Regions from separate parts of the Pseudomonas sp. BJa5 genome, predicted to be linked through region 2. Evidence: predicted binding sites of a transcription regulator. Region 2 holds the regulator's gene; the other holds the start of a gene.
What was found. The regulator FliA, encoded in region 2, starts transcription of late flagellar genes. The targets are predictions, from matches to a motif close to CTAAAGTTTNNNNNNNNNNNGCCGNTAA.

Region 1: the regulator FliA is predicted to act here: its motif matches at 1,421-1,448, upstream of flgM (flagellar biosynthesis anti-sigma factor FlgM).

Annotation. Positions count from the first base shown of each region.
Region 1 is NZ_JALRNG020000047.1:19,445-24,211, reverse strand. Features, by position in the region: gene M2D63_RS22445 (chemotaxis protein CheV) at 1-502, opposite strand, end outside; gene flgA (flagellar basal body P-ring formation chaperone FlgA) at 571-1,311, shown strand; gene flgM (flagellar biosynthesis anti-sigma factor FlgM) at 1,486-1,803, shown strand; gene M2D63_RS22430 (flagella synthesis protein FlgN) at 1,849-2,316, shown strand; gene M2D63_RS22425 (flagellar brake protein) at 2,397-3,140, shown strand; gene M2D63_RS22420 (MFS transporter) at 3,213-4,559, opposite strand; gene M2D63_RS22415 (glutamine synthetase family protein) at 4,653-4,767, opposite strand, start outside.
Region 2 is NZ_JALRNG020000053.1:3,344-11,415, forward strand. Features, by position in the region: gene flhF (flagellar biosynthesis protein FlhF) at 1-343, shown strand, start outside; gene fleN (flagellar synthesis regulator FleN) at 463-1,296, shown strand; gene fliA (RNA polymerase sigma factor FliA) at 1,293-2,033, shown strand; gene M2D63_RS23405 (chemotaxis response regulator CheY) at 2,138-2,512, shown strand; gene M2D63_RS23410 (protein phosphatase CheZ) at 2,532-3,320, shown strand; gene M2D63_RS23415 (chemotaxis protein CheA) at 3,333-5,546, shown strand; gene M2D63_RS23420 (chemotaxis response regulator protein-glutamate methylesterase) at 5,592-6,704, shown strand; gene M2D63_RS23425 (flagellar motor protein) at 6,704-7,444, shown strand; gene motD (flagellar motor protein MotD) at 7,448-8,072, shown strand, end outside.

The sequences.
Region 1 (4,767 bases), on a different contig from region 2:
CACCTTCGGAGATCGACTCGGAGGTCGGCGCCACTTCGGCGAGGATCTTCTCCACGTCGATGATTTCGACCATCTTGCCGTCGACCCGGGTCACCGCGGTCAGGTAGTGATCGCGCCCGGTGCCCTTGGGTGGCGGATGGATCTCCTCCCAGTTCATGTTGACGATGCGTTCCACCGAGTGCACCAGGAAGCCCTGGGTCTTGGTGTTGTACTCCGTGATGATCACGAAGCTGTTGCGGGTCTCTTCACGCAGACCGGGCATGCCGGTCGCCATCGCCAGATCCAGGATCGGGATGGTTGCCCCCCGAATATTCGCGACACCGCGCACCACCGGGTTGGACTTGGGCATCACGGTCAGTGACGGGCACTGCAGCACTTCCCGCACCTTGAACACGTTAATCCCGTACAACTGATCGCCATTGAGGCGAAACAGCAACAGCTCCAGGCGGTTCTGCCCCACCAGTTGCGTGCGCTGGTTCACCGAATCCATTACACCGGCCATGCCAGACTCCTTCACCAAACGCTTCGAGCTGCGTACCCAGTCGGCACGCGCTTTGCTTTTTTAACCGCATGAACATGAAAACGACATTTTTCCGACGCCTGACCCGCTGCCTTTTTGCGCTGGGCTTGCTGGTTCCTGGCGTTCGGACCCTGGCCGACGCGTTCACCTTGCCTGAACAGCTTATCGGTGTCACCCAGGGGTTTCTTGAATTCACCGTTGAAGATTATCTGGCCAGCAGCCAGACCGAAGGGCGCTACGAAATCCAGGTCAACACCCTCGATCCGCGCTTGCGCATGCCTCTGTGCGACCGGCAATTGGACGCCAGCCTGGAAAGCCCGGCACAGCCCTTGGGCCGCGTCACCGTGCGGGTTCGCTGCGAAGGTGCCGCCCCCTGGACAGTGTTCGTGCCAGCCCAGGTTCGGCTGTTTCGCAATGTGGTGACCGTGGCCCGCCCGCTCAAGCGCGAGAGCATTGTCGGCGAGCAGGATGTGATCCTGCGCGAACGTGACGTCGGCACACTGAACCAGGGCTTTCTGTCCAGCCTGGACCAGGCCATCGGCTTGAAGGTAATCCGACCGACGGTCATGGACCAGGTGCTGACACCCCAGCACCTGGAACAGGCCGAAGTCATCCGCAAGGGTGATCAGGTGGTCATCACCGCCCGCAGCGGCAGCCTCAGTGTGCGCATGCCGGGCGAGGCCCTGAGCAAGGGCGGCCAGAGCGAACAGATCAGGGTGCGCAACCTCAACTCAAAACGTGTGGTCAAGGCCAGGGTCACGGGGCCGGGACAGGTGGAAGTAGCCATGTAGACAGCAGCCCCGCGAAGAACCCTGGCGGTCAGCAAGCGCTTTTCCTAAACTGTGTCCGATCGGGAGCCCAGCGCTTGAGCCTGCCGCGCAGATTGCCGTGCAATTGCGCCTAAAGTTTCTTTCGGGTTGGCCGAAAACAAGGCAAGCGTCCAAATACCCAGAGGTTTTTTGATCATGGTCATCGACTTCAGTCGTTTGAATAACTCTCCGTCGGTTGCCGGCGGCGTGCGCACTGGCAATAGCCAGGAAAGCACCGCCAGCACTGGCGCGACCAAGACCGACAGCGTCGTTCAAGGCAGCGCCAGCGGCGAAACCGTACACCTCAGCCAAGAGGCCCAGCAGTTGCAACAGGTCACTGACAAGCTGCGCGAGCAGCCGGTTGTCAACAGCGCCCGGGTGGCGGAGTTGAAACAGGCCATCGCCAACGGCAGCTACCAGGTCGACAGCAACCGCGTCGCCAGCAAGCTGCTAGATTTCGAAGCCCAGCGCTAGCCCCAGGCGCGCTGACTTCAGGACGCCGGAACCCAAGAGCCAGCCATGCACGACATGACCCTGCTGCAACTGATCGAAGACGATTTCGCACCAGCGCAACAACTGCTCGAATTGCTGCAGACCGAGTCGATTGCCCTGCACGGCCGCGACATGCCGCTGCTGGAAGACATCCTCGCGCGCAAGCAGTCGTTGGTGATTCTTCTCGATCAGCAAGGTCGGCGGCGCAGCGAACTGCTCGCCAGCCTCGGCCTGAGCCAGGACCGTGAAGGTGTCGTGCAACTGGCCAGCCACTCGCAAGCCGGCGAGCGGCTCCTGCAACAACTGGACGCCCTGGGCAAACTGCTCGCCGATTGCCAGGCGCTCAATGCCGGCAACGGCCAGCTGATCCAGATCCAGCAAGGCGCCACGGCCAACCAGCTGAGAATCCTCATGGGTGGTGAATCACCGTCGTTGTATGACAGCCGCGGCTCGACCTCCCCTCTTGCCAAGCCACGGGCGCTTAGTCAGGCTTGATTCCCTGTATCAAGGCACGGAACATACTGGCAAAATGCCGTTAATTGCGTGTGTCGTTTTTGCCTGGAGATTGACTACCCGTGTTGAATGAAGCAGAAGCTCCGCAGCCTCCGAAGGTGCTGACCACCCCTTTGGAAATTGCCGCCAACTTGCGGTCGCTGCAAGAGAGCCATGACCCGCTGATCATCACCTTCCACGAACGCAGCCAGCGCTTCCAGAGCTATGTGGTCGACGTCGACCGCGAAGGCAATCGCCTGTCGCTGGACGAGATGGTGCCCCGCGACGGCGAGCGTTTTCTCGAGAATGGCGAGCCGTTCCGTGTCGAGGGTTTCCATGACGGCGTGCGCATTGCCTGGGAATGCAACACCCCGCAGACCATCAGCGAAGCCAACGGCCACCGCTGCTACCGCGGCGCGTTGCCGACCGAGGTGGCCTATCACCAACGACGCAATGCCTTCCGCGCGGCGCTGAAGCTGTCGCAGCTGGTCGACATCAAGCTCGATGGCGACCGGCTCAAGGGCAAGGGCGAACTGCGCGGCAAGCTGCTGGACATCTCCGCCACCGGTTGCAAGCTGCGCTTTGAAGGGAATGTCGAAGAACGACTGCAGCTGGGCCAGGTGTATGAAAAGTTCGCCGCTGGCGCACCGCTGGGCCTGACCCAGGTTGAAGTGGAACTGCGCCACCTGCATTTCGAAGAGCGCTTCAACACCACCTTCGCCGGCGTGCGCTTCCACAACATCAGCGGGCAGATGCAGCGCAAGGTCGAGACCTTCGTGTACCAGTTGCAGCGTGAAGCGCGGCGGTTCGATAAAGACGACTACTGAGTCGAACCCTTTCGCCGGGCAAGCCCGCTCCCACCTTCTTCTGTGGGAGCGGGCTTGCCCCGCGAAAAGCCGTCACACCGGCGCCGGCTTCTCCCCCGCCTCACCCGCACCACCCTCTTCTTCCACCGGTACGTCTTCCGCCTCGGTATCCTCGGCGGCCACGGGCGTCTGCATCTGCTCCTGCACGACCTGCTCGTCGACCCGTGGGTCCAGCGCTGCCGACAGTGGCGAACCGGCCGCCGGCATGGCCACGTGATTGAGCGGTGCATCGTCGACCTGATGCAAACCGGTTACCGCTTTCGGACGAATCCGCCACACCAGCACCAGGGCGAAGAACACGCAGAAGGCATAGAGCATATGGGTGCCCAACACCTTCATCAGCACCCCCGCCACCAGCGGCCCGATACTGGCACCGACACCGTAGGTCACCAATAGCATGGCCGTGAGCGACACCCGCCGCTCGCTCTCGATATGGTCGTTGGAAAAAGCCACCGCCAGCGGATACAGGCAGAACTGCAGCAACGACACCGCGAACCCGGCGGCAAACAGCACCACCAGCGGCACTACCGGCATGATCGCCAGGGGCAAGGCAAAAATCGCCAGGCCGATGGCCACGCTACGGATCAGCACCGCGCGGTCATAGCGGTCCGACAACCAGCCCAGCGGCCACTGCACCAAGAGGCCGGCGAAAATGCAGGAGCCCATGAACAGACCGACCTGTTCGGTACTCAACCCCTGCTTGGCCGCGTACAAGGGTGCCAGGCCATAGAAAGAACCGACGATCAACCCCGAGCCCAGCACGGTGCTGAGCGACTGCGGCACCCGCTTGATGAAGAAGCGCGGATCCAGCGGCGCCGGACGCAACGCCGCCGGGTGAATGCGCCGGGTCAGCGCCACCGGCACCAGGCACAGGGTAAAGCACATGGCGACCAGCATCAGCAGTTCCGGCCCAAGCTCCGGATGCGCGACCAGGATCAGCTGCCCGAGCACCAGGCCCAGGTAGGAGGCGATCATATAGCCGCTGAACACGGCGCCGCGCTGCTTGGCATCGGCCTGCTCGTTGAGCCAGCTCTCGATGACCATGTACTGGCACATCATCCCCAGGCCCACGATCACTCGCAAAACCAGCCAGGCCGGCAACCAGCTCACCATCCCGTGCCCGAGCACCGCCGCACCGACGATGCCGGCACAGGCGGCATAGGCACGGATGTGCCCGACCCGGGCGATCAGCCGGTGGCCGATCTTGCCGCCCAGGGCCAGGCCGAAATAGTTGGCCGCCATCAGTGCACCGACCCAGAGGCTGTCGACATGGTCGGCAGCCAGGCGCAGGGCCAGGTAGGTACTCAACAAGCCAGAGCCGATCAACATCATCAGCGCAGCGAAATACAGCGCGCGAAAAGACTTCCAGATCTGTCGCATCAGCGTCCCGAACGGCCCCTTGAGCAGGTGGAAAAACTGCTTGAAAGCATAAGTGAAAATAGCGGCGCTGCAGACCTTGGCGGTAAAAAAAGGCTAGGCCTGCGCTGCCAGCACACGGCGCTCCCACGGGGTGATTTCATCGAAGAAACTGGAGAGCTCCAGGGTCTTGGTGGCGAGGTAGCCTTCGATGAATTCCTTGCCGAACAAC
Region 2 (8,072 bases):
CATCGCCGCCAGGAATTACCTGGTGCTGGCCACGACCAGCCAGAAGCAGGTGCTTACCGCCGCCTACCACAGCTACAAGCGCTGCGGACTGGCCGGGTGCATCCTGACCAAACTCGATGAAACGGCCAGCCTGGGCGAAGTCCTGAGCCTGGCCATCAGTCATGAACTGCCAGTGGCCTATCTAACCGATGGGCCACGCATTCCTGACGATCTGCACCTGCCGCGCCGCCACCAGCTGGTCAGCCGCGCCGTCAGCGTGCAGATGCAGGATGAGCCCAGCGAAGAGGCCATGGCCGATATGTTCGCTGATCTCTACCACAGCTCCGGCAAACGTGTCGGCTGAGGTGATTGTGAAGACGTTGCAAAGTATCTGCATAGATGGTCTGCCATGCATTTTTCAGGTGTTGAAAGCGCAGCCGTTCATGTGGCCTCGGTCTAAGCAAGACAAGGTAATGAACAAACATGGGTAGCATGCATCCCGTACAGGTGATCGCCGTAACTGGCGGCAAAGGTGGCGTCGGCAAGACCAACGTGTCGGTGAACCTGTCATTGGCGCTGGCAGAGCTTGGCCGTCGGGTCATGCTGCTGGACGCCGACCTGGGCCTGGCCAACGTCGACGTTCTGCTGGGCCTGACCCCGAAACGGACCCTGGCCGATGTGATCGAAGGCCGCTGCGAACTGCGCGACGTATTGCTGCAGGGGCCGGGCGGCGTGCGCATCGTGCCGGCTGCGTCCGGCACCCAGAGCATGGTGCACCTGGCGCCGGCCCAGCACGCCGGCCTGATCCAGGCCTTCAGCGAAATCGGCGACAACCTCGATGTGCTGGTGATCGACACCGCTGCGGGTATCGGTGACTCGGTAGTCAGCTTCGTGCGCGCCGCCCAGGAAGTGCTGTTGGTGGTGTGTGACGAACCGACCTCGATCACCGACGCCTACGCACTGATCAAACTGCTCAACCGCGACTACGGCATGAACCGTTTCCGCGTCCTGGCCAACATGGCGCAAAGCCCGCAGGAAGGGCGCAACCTGTTCGCCAAGTTGACCAAGGTCACGGATCGCTTCCTCGACGTGGCCCTACAATACGTCGGTGCGGTGCCTTACGACGAATGCGTGCGCAAGGCGGTGCAGAAGCAGCGTGCGGTCTATGAAGCCTTCCCGCGCTCCAAGTGCGCGCTGGCGTTCAAGGCCATCGCCCAGAAGGTCGACAGCTGGCCGCTGCCTGCCAATCCGCGTGGCCACCTTGAGTTTTTCGTCGAGCGTCTGGTGCAACCGACCAGCGCGGGACCTGTGCTATGAATGCCAGCGGATACCGAATGTACTGCAAGGCTTCACGCGATGCCCAATACGAATTGATCGAGCGCTACGCGCCGCTGGTCAAGCGCATCGCCTATCACTTGCTGGCACGTTTGCCGGCCAGTGTGCAGGTGGAGGACCTGATCCAGGCCGGGATGATCGGCCTGCTCGAAGTCGCCAACAAGTACGACGCGAGCAAGGGTGCCAGTTTCGAAACCTATGCCGGTATCCGGATCCGCGGAGCAATGCTCGATGAAGTGCGCAAGGGCGACTGGGCGCCGCGCTCGGTGCACCGCAACACCCGCATGGTCAGTGACGCGATTCGCGCCATTGAAGCAAAAACCGGCCGCGACGCTAAAGATCACGAGGTTGCTGCCGAACTCCAATTGAGTCTCGATGATTACTACGGGATTCTGAACGACACCCTGGGCAGCCGCCTGTTCAGCTTCGACGACCTGTTGCAGGACGGCGAGCATGAAGGCCTGCACGAGGATGGCGCCAGTGCCCAGCTCGAGCCTTCGCGCGACCTCGAAGATGAACGCTTCCAGAAGGCCCTGGCCGAGGCCATCGCCAACCTGCCGGAGCGCGAGCGCCTGGTACTGGCGCTGTATTACGACGAGGAGCTGAACCTCAAGGAAATCGGCGAGGTGCTGGGGGTCAGCGAGTCACGTGTCAGCCAGTTGCACAGCCAGTGCGCGGCGCGTCTGCGCAGTCGCCTGGGAGAATGGCGGGCGCGTTGAACCCAGGTTCGATGCAGTCGCGAAAGGCATTACCCGAATTGATTGAATGCGCGTTCAGTGCTGAGCGCGTCTAAGACTGCTTGGAGGTCTAATTGAACAAAGACATGAAAATCCTCATCGTCGACGATTTCTCGACGATGCGGCGGATCATCAAGAACCTGCTGCGCGACCTGGGCTTCACCAATACTCAGGAAGCCGATGACGGCAACAGCGCGTTGCCGATGCTCGAAAGCGGTCATTTCGATTTCCTCGTGACCGACTGGAACATGCCCGGCATGTCCGGTATCGACCTGCTGCGCAAAGTGCGCGCCGATGAACGCCTCAAGCACCTGCCGGTGCTGATGGTGACTGCCGAGGCCAAGCGCGAGCAGATCATCGAAGCGGCCCAGGCCGGCGTCAACGGCTATGTGGTCAAGCCGTTCACCGCACAGGTGCTCAAAGAAAAGATCGAGAAGATCTTCGAGCGCGTGAACAGCTAAGACTCGCCACGGGGGCGCTATGGAGCAATCACATTCATCCTTGGGCGAGTTCGAGTCGACGCTGAAAAAACATGCCCAGGAGCTGGTCGACAGCCTCGAGCGCGGCAAATTCGGCGACGCGGTGCAACTGATCCATCAGCTGAACCAGACCCGTGACCGTGGCCTGTACCAGGAAGTCGGCAAACTGACCCGCGAGCTGCACAGCGCGATCGTCAGTTTCCAGATCGACCCGCACATGCCGCAGGCCGAGGAAGTGTCGCAGATCACCGACGCCACCGAACGCCTGTCCTATGTGGTCAAGCTGACCGAGGGCGCGGCCAACCGCACCATGGACCTGGTCGAGGCCAGCACACCGGTGCTCAATGAGCTCGGCGACGAAGCCCGGGCCTTGAGCGTCGACTGGCAGCGCTTCATGCGTCGCGAAGTGGCGGCGCCGGAGTTTCGCGAGCTGGCCCGGCGCGTCGACAGTTTCCTGACGCGCAGCGAGGAGGGCAACCGCAAGGTCGCCGGCCACCTCAACGACATTCTGCTGGCTCAGGACTATCAGGACCTGACCGGTCAGGTGATCAAGCGCGTCACCGCACTGGTCACCGAAGTAGAAAGCAATCTGCTCAAGCTCGTGCTGATGGCCAGTCAAGTCGACCGTTTTGCCGGTATCGAACACGACCACCAGCAGCTGCGTGCTGAAAAAGATCAAGAAAAACATCCGACTCGGGGTGAAGGTCCGCAGATTCATGCCGATAAGCGTGAAGACGTCGTGTCCGGTCAGGACGATGTCGACGATCTGCTGTCCAGCCTGGGTTTTTAGGGAGCACGTTTAATGAGCTTCGGCGCCGATGAAGAAATCCTCCAGGATTTTCTGGTAGAAGCCGGCGAGATTCTTGAGCAACTGTCCGAGCAACTGGTCGAGCTGGAAAGCCGTCCGGATGATGCCGACCTGCTCAATGCGATCTTTCGCGGTTTTCACACTGTAAAAGGGGGCGCCGGCTTCCTCCAGCTCAACGAGCTGGTGGAGTGCTGCCACATCGCCGAGAACGTCTTCGACATCCTGCGCAAGGGTGAGCGTCGCGTCGACGCCGAGCTGATGGATGTGGTCCTGGAAGCCCTGGACACGGTCAACAGCATGTTCGGCCAGGTGCGTGAGCGCACTGACATCACCCCGGCCACGCCCGAGCTGCTGGCGGCGCTGTCGCGCCTGGCCGAGCCGGGTGGCGCCGAGCAGGCACCGGCGCCTGAGCCGGTGGTCGAGGCAGCGCCGGTGGCACCCGCCGAAGCGGACATCACCGACACCGAATTCGAACAGCTGCTCGACTCGCTCAATGCGGTCAAGGCCGAAGCTGAAGCACAGGCGCAGGCACCTGCCGCCGCCAGCGATGAAATCACCGATGCCGAATTCGAGTCGCTGCTCGACCAGTTGCACGGCAAGGGCCAGTTCGCCCCCGAGGGGCTGCCTGCAGCGGCGCCTGCGCCGGAGGCGGCCCAGAGCGACAGCGACGAGATCACCGACGACGAATTCGAGGCACTGCTCGACCAGTTGCATGGCAAGGGCACCTTCGCCGTCGACGCCTTGCCCGCTGCTGCGGCACCGGCCCAGGCGCCGGCAGCGGCCGCGGCCGACGATCACATCACCGAGCACGAGTTCGAAGCGCTGCTCGATGAGCTGCACGGCAAGGGCAAGTTCGCGCCCGACAGCGTCGCTGCCGCAGCTCCGGTCGCAGCCGCGGCTGTAGCTGCCAAGCCGGCACCCGCACCGGCTGCGGCCAAGCCACAAGCTGCGCCAGCACCTGCCGCTGCACCGGCCAAGGCCCCAGCGCCAGCCCCTGCGCGCCAGGCCGCTCCGGCTGCCGACAAGGCCGCCAGCGAAGCGGAAACCACCGTGCGGGTCGATACCGCGCGCCTGGACGAGATCATGAACATGGTCGGCGAACTGGTGCTGGTGCGTAACCGCCTGGTGCGCCTGGGCCTGAACAGCGGCGATGAGGCCATGTCCAAGGCGGTGTCGAACCTCGACGTGGTCACCGCCGACCTGCAGACCGCGGTGATGAAGACCCGCATGCAGCCGATCAAGAAGGTCTTCGGGCGCTTCCCGCGCCTGGTTCGCGACCTGGCCCGGCAGTTGAAGAAAGAGATCAACCTGGAGCTGGTCGGTGAAGAAACCGACCTCGACAAGAACCTCGTCGAGGCCCTGGCCGACCCGTTGGTGCACCTGGTGCGCAATGCCGTCGACCACGGCATCGAAACCCCTGAAGAACGCGAAGCCTCGGGCAAGGCCCGGGGTGGCAAGGTGGTGCTCTCGGCCGAGCAGGAAGGCGATCATATCCTGTTGTCGATCTCCGACGACGGCAAGGGCATGGACCCCAACGTGCTGCGCGCCAAGGCCGTGGAAAAAGGCCTGATGGACAAGGATGCGGCCGATCGCCTGAGCGAGTCGGACTGCTACAACCTGATCTTTGCCCCGGGCTTCTCGACCAAGACCGAGATCTCCGATGTGTCCGGTCGTGGCGTGGGCATGGACGTGGTGAAAACCAAGATCTCCCAGCTCAACGGCTCGATCAACATATTCTCGGCCAAGGGCCAGGGCTCGAAGATCGTCATCAAGGTGCCGCTGACCCTGGCGATCATGCCGACCCTGATGGTCATGCTCGGCAACCAGGCCTTCGCCTTCCCGCTGGTCAACGTCAACGAGATCTTCCACCTGGACCTGTCGCGCACCAACGTGGTCGACGGCCAGGAAGTGGTGATCGTGCGCGACAAGGCCTTGCCGTTGTTCTACCTCAAGCGTTGGCTGGTCAGTTCCGCCGCTCATGAAGAGCAGCGCGAGGGCCACGTGGTGATCCTTTCGGTGGGCACCCAGCGGATCGGCTTCGTCGTCGATCAGCTGGTGGGCCAGGAAGAGGTGGTCATCAAGCCGCTGGGCAAGATGCTCCAGGGCACCCCGGGCATGTCGGGCGCCACCATCACCGGTGACGGGCGCATTGCGCTGATCCTCGACGTACCGAGCATGCTCAAGCGTTACGCTGCCCGGCGTATTTGATTCTGGTGGCGCGGCCCGCACGCCGCGCCCCCTAATGGAGTGTTTATGGCAGTCAAGGTCCTGGTGGTGGATGATTCCGGTTTCTTCCGCCGCCGTGTCTCGGAAATTCTTTCAGCGGACCCGACTATCCAGGTCGTGGGCACCGCGACCAACGGCAAGGAAGCGATTGACCAGGCACTGTCGCTCAAGCCCGATGTCATCACCATGGACTACGAAATGCCCATGATGGATGGCATCACCGCCGTGCGTCACATCATGCAGCGTTGCCCGACCCCGGTGTTGATGTTCTCCTCGCTGACCCACGAAGGCGCGCGGGTAACCCTCGATGCCCTGGATGCCGGGGCCGTCGATTACCTGCCGAAGAACTTCGAAGACATCTCCCGCAACCCGGAGAAGGTCAAGCAACTGCTGTGCGAAAAGGTCCACACCATTTCCCGCAGCAACCGTCGCTCCAGCGCCTACGCCAGCCCTGCGCCGGCAGCGCAGCCGACCCCGCACCTTGCACCGAGCGTCAGTAGCCTGGGCGCCAGCCCAGCACCGCGCGCCACTGCGCCGGTGCGTGCGCCGGCGGCGACCTCGCCGGCACCCAAGCGCAAGCCCTACAAGCTGGTGGCCATCGGTACCTCCACTGGCGGCCCGGTGGCGCTGCAGCGGGTCCTGACCCAGCTGCCGGCCAGCTTCCCGGCGCCGATCGTGCTGATCCAGCACATGCCGGCGGCCTTCACCAAGGCCTTTGCCGAGCGCCTGGACAAGCTGTGCAAGATCCGCGTCAAGGAAGCCGAAGACGGCGACATGCTGCGTCCGGGCCTGGCCCTGCTGGCACCCGGTGGCAAACAGATGATGGTCGACGGACGCGGTGCGGTGAAGATCCTGCCGGGTGACGAGCGCCTGAACTACAAGCCGTGCGTGGACATCACCTTCGGCTCCGCAGCCAAGTCCTACGGCGACAAGGTGCTCTCGGTGGTGCTCACCGGCATGGGCGCCGACGGCCGTGAAGGCGCGCGCCTGCTCAAGCAGGGCGGCAGCACGGTCTGGGCCCAGGATGAAGCCAGCTGCGTGATCTATGGCATGCCCATGGCCATCGTCAAGGCCAACCTGGCCGACGCGGTCTACAGCCTGGACGAGATCGGCAAGCACCTGGTCGAGGCCTGCGTCTGATGGATGTCTTGAGCCTTATCGGGATCATCCTGGCCTTTGTCGCCATCGTTGGCGGCAATTTCCTCGAAGGCGGGCACCTGACGGCGCTGATCAACGGCCCGGCGGCCCTGATCGTGCTCGGTGGTACCCTGGCCGCGGCGTTGTTGCAGACGCCGATCAGTGCCTTCAAGCGGGCGCTGCAGATCGTGCGCTGGATCCTCTTTCCGCCGCGCATCGACCTGGCCGGCGGTATCGACCGGGTGGTCAACTGGAGCCTGACCGCACGCAAGGAAGGCCTGCTGGGCCTGGAAGGCGTGGCCGATGCAGAGCCCGACCCCTATGCGCGCAAGGGCCTGCAACTGCTGGTCGACGGCGCCGAGCCCGAGGCCATCCGCAGCATCCTCGAAGTGGACTTCTACACCCAGGAAAGCCGGGATATCCAGGCGGCCAAGGTGTTCGAGTGCATGGGCGGCTACGCGCCGACCATCGGTATCATCGGCGCGGTGATGGGCCTGATCCATGTCATGGGCAACCTGGCCGATCCGTCGCAGCTGGGCAACGGCATCGCCGTGGCCTTCGTCGCCACCATCTACGGTGTGGCCAGTGCCAACCTGATCCTGCTGCCGATCGCCAACAAGCTCAAGGCCCTGGCCATGCGCCAGTCGCGCTACCGGGAAATGCTCCTGGAAGGCTTGCTGTCGATTGCCGAAGGCGAGAACCCGCGCTCGATCGAGCTGAAGCTTCAGGGCTTCATGGAGTAACGCATGGCGCGCCGTCGACAACCCGAGGAACATGAAAACCACGAACGCTGGCTGGTGTCCTACGCCGACTTCATCACCTTGCTGTTCGCCTTCTTCGTGGTCATGTACTCGATTTCTTCGGTCAACGAAGGCAAGTACAAGATCCTCTCCCAGGCGCTGATCGGGGTATTCAACGACCCCGAGCGCAGCGTCAAGCCGATCCCCATCGGCGATGAGCGGCCCTTGAGCGTCAAGCCGGCCGAGCCGTTGATCAAGGACAGCGAGCAGGTCGATGCGGGGTTGGCGCAGGCCAGCATCGATCCGCTCAAGAGCATCGCCGACGATGTCCGCGATGCCTTTGGCGACCTGATCAAGTCCAACCAGATGACCGTGCGCGGCAACGAACTGTGGGTCGAGATCGAGCTCAACTCCTCGCTGCTGTTCGGCAGTGGCGATGCCATGCCCAGCGACGTGGCGTTCCACATCATCGAGAAGGTGGCGCGGATCCTCAAACCCTTCGCCAACCCGGTGCACGTCGAAGGCTTTACCGATGACCTGCCGATCCGCACCGCCCAGTACCCGACCAACTGGGAACTGTCGTCGGCGCGGGCCGCGAGTATCGTCCGCCTGCTGGCGATGGACGGGGTGA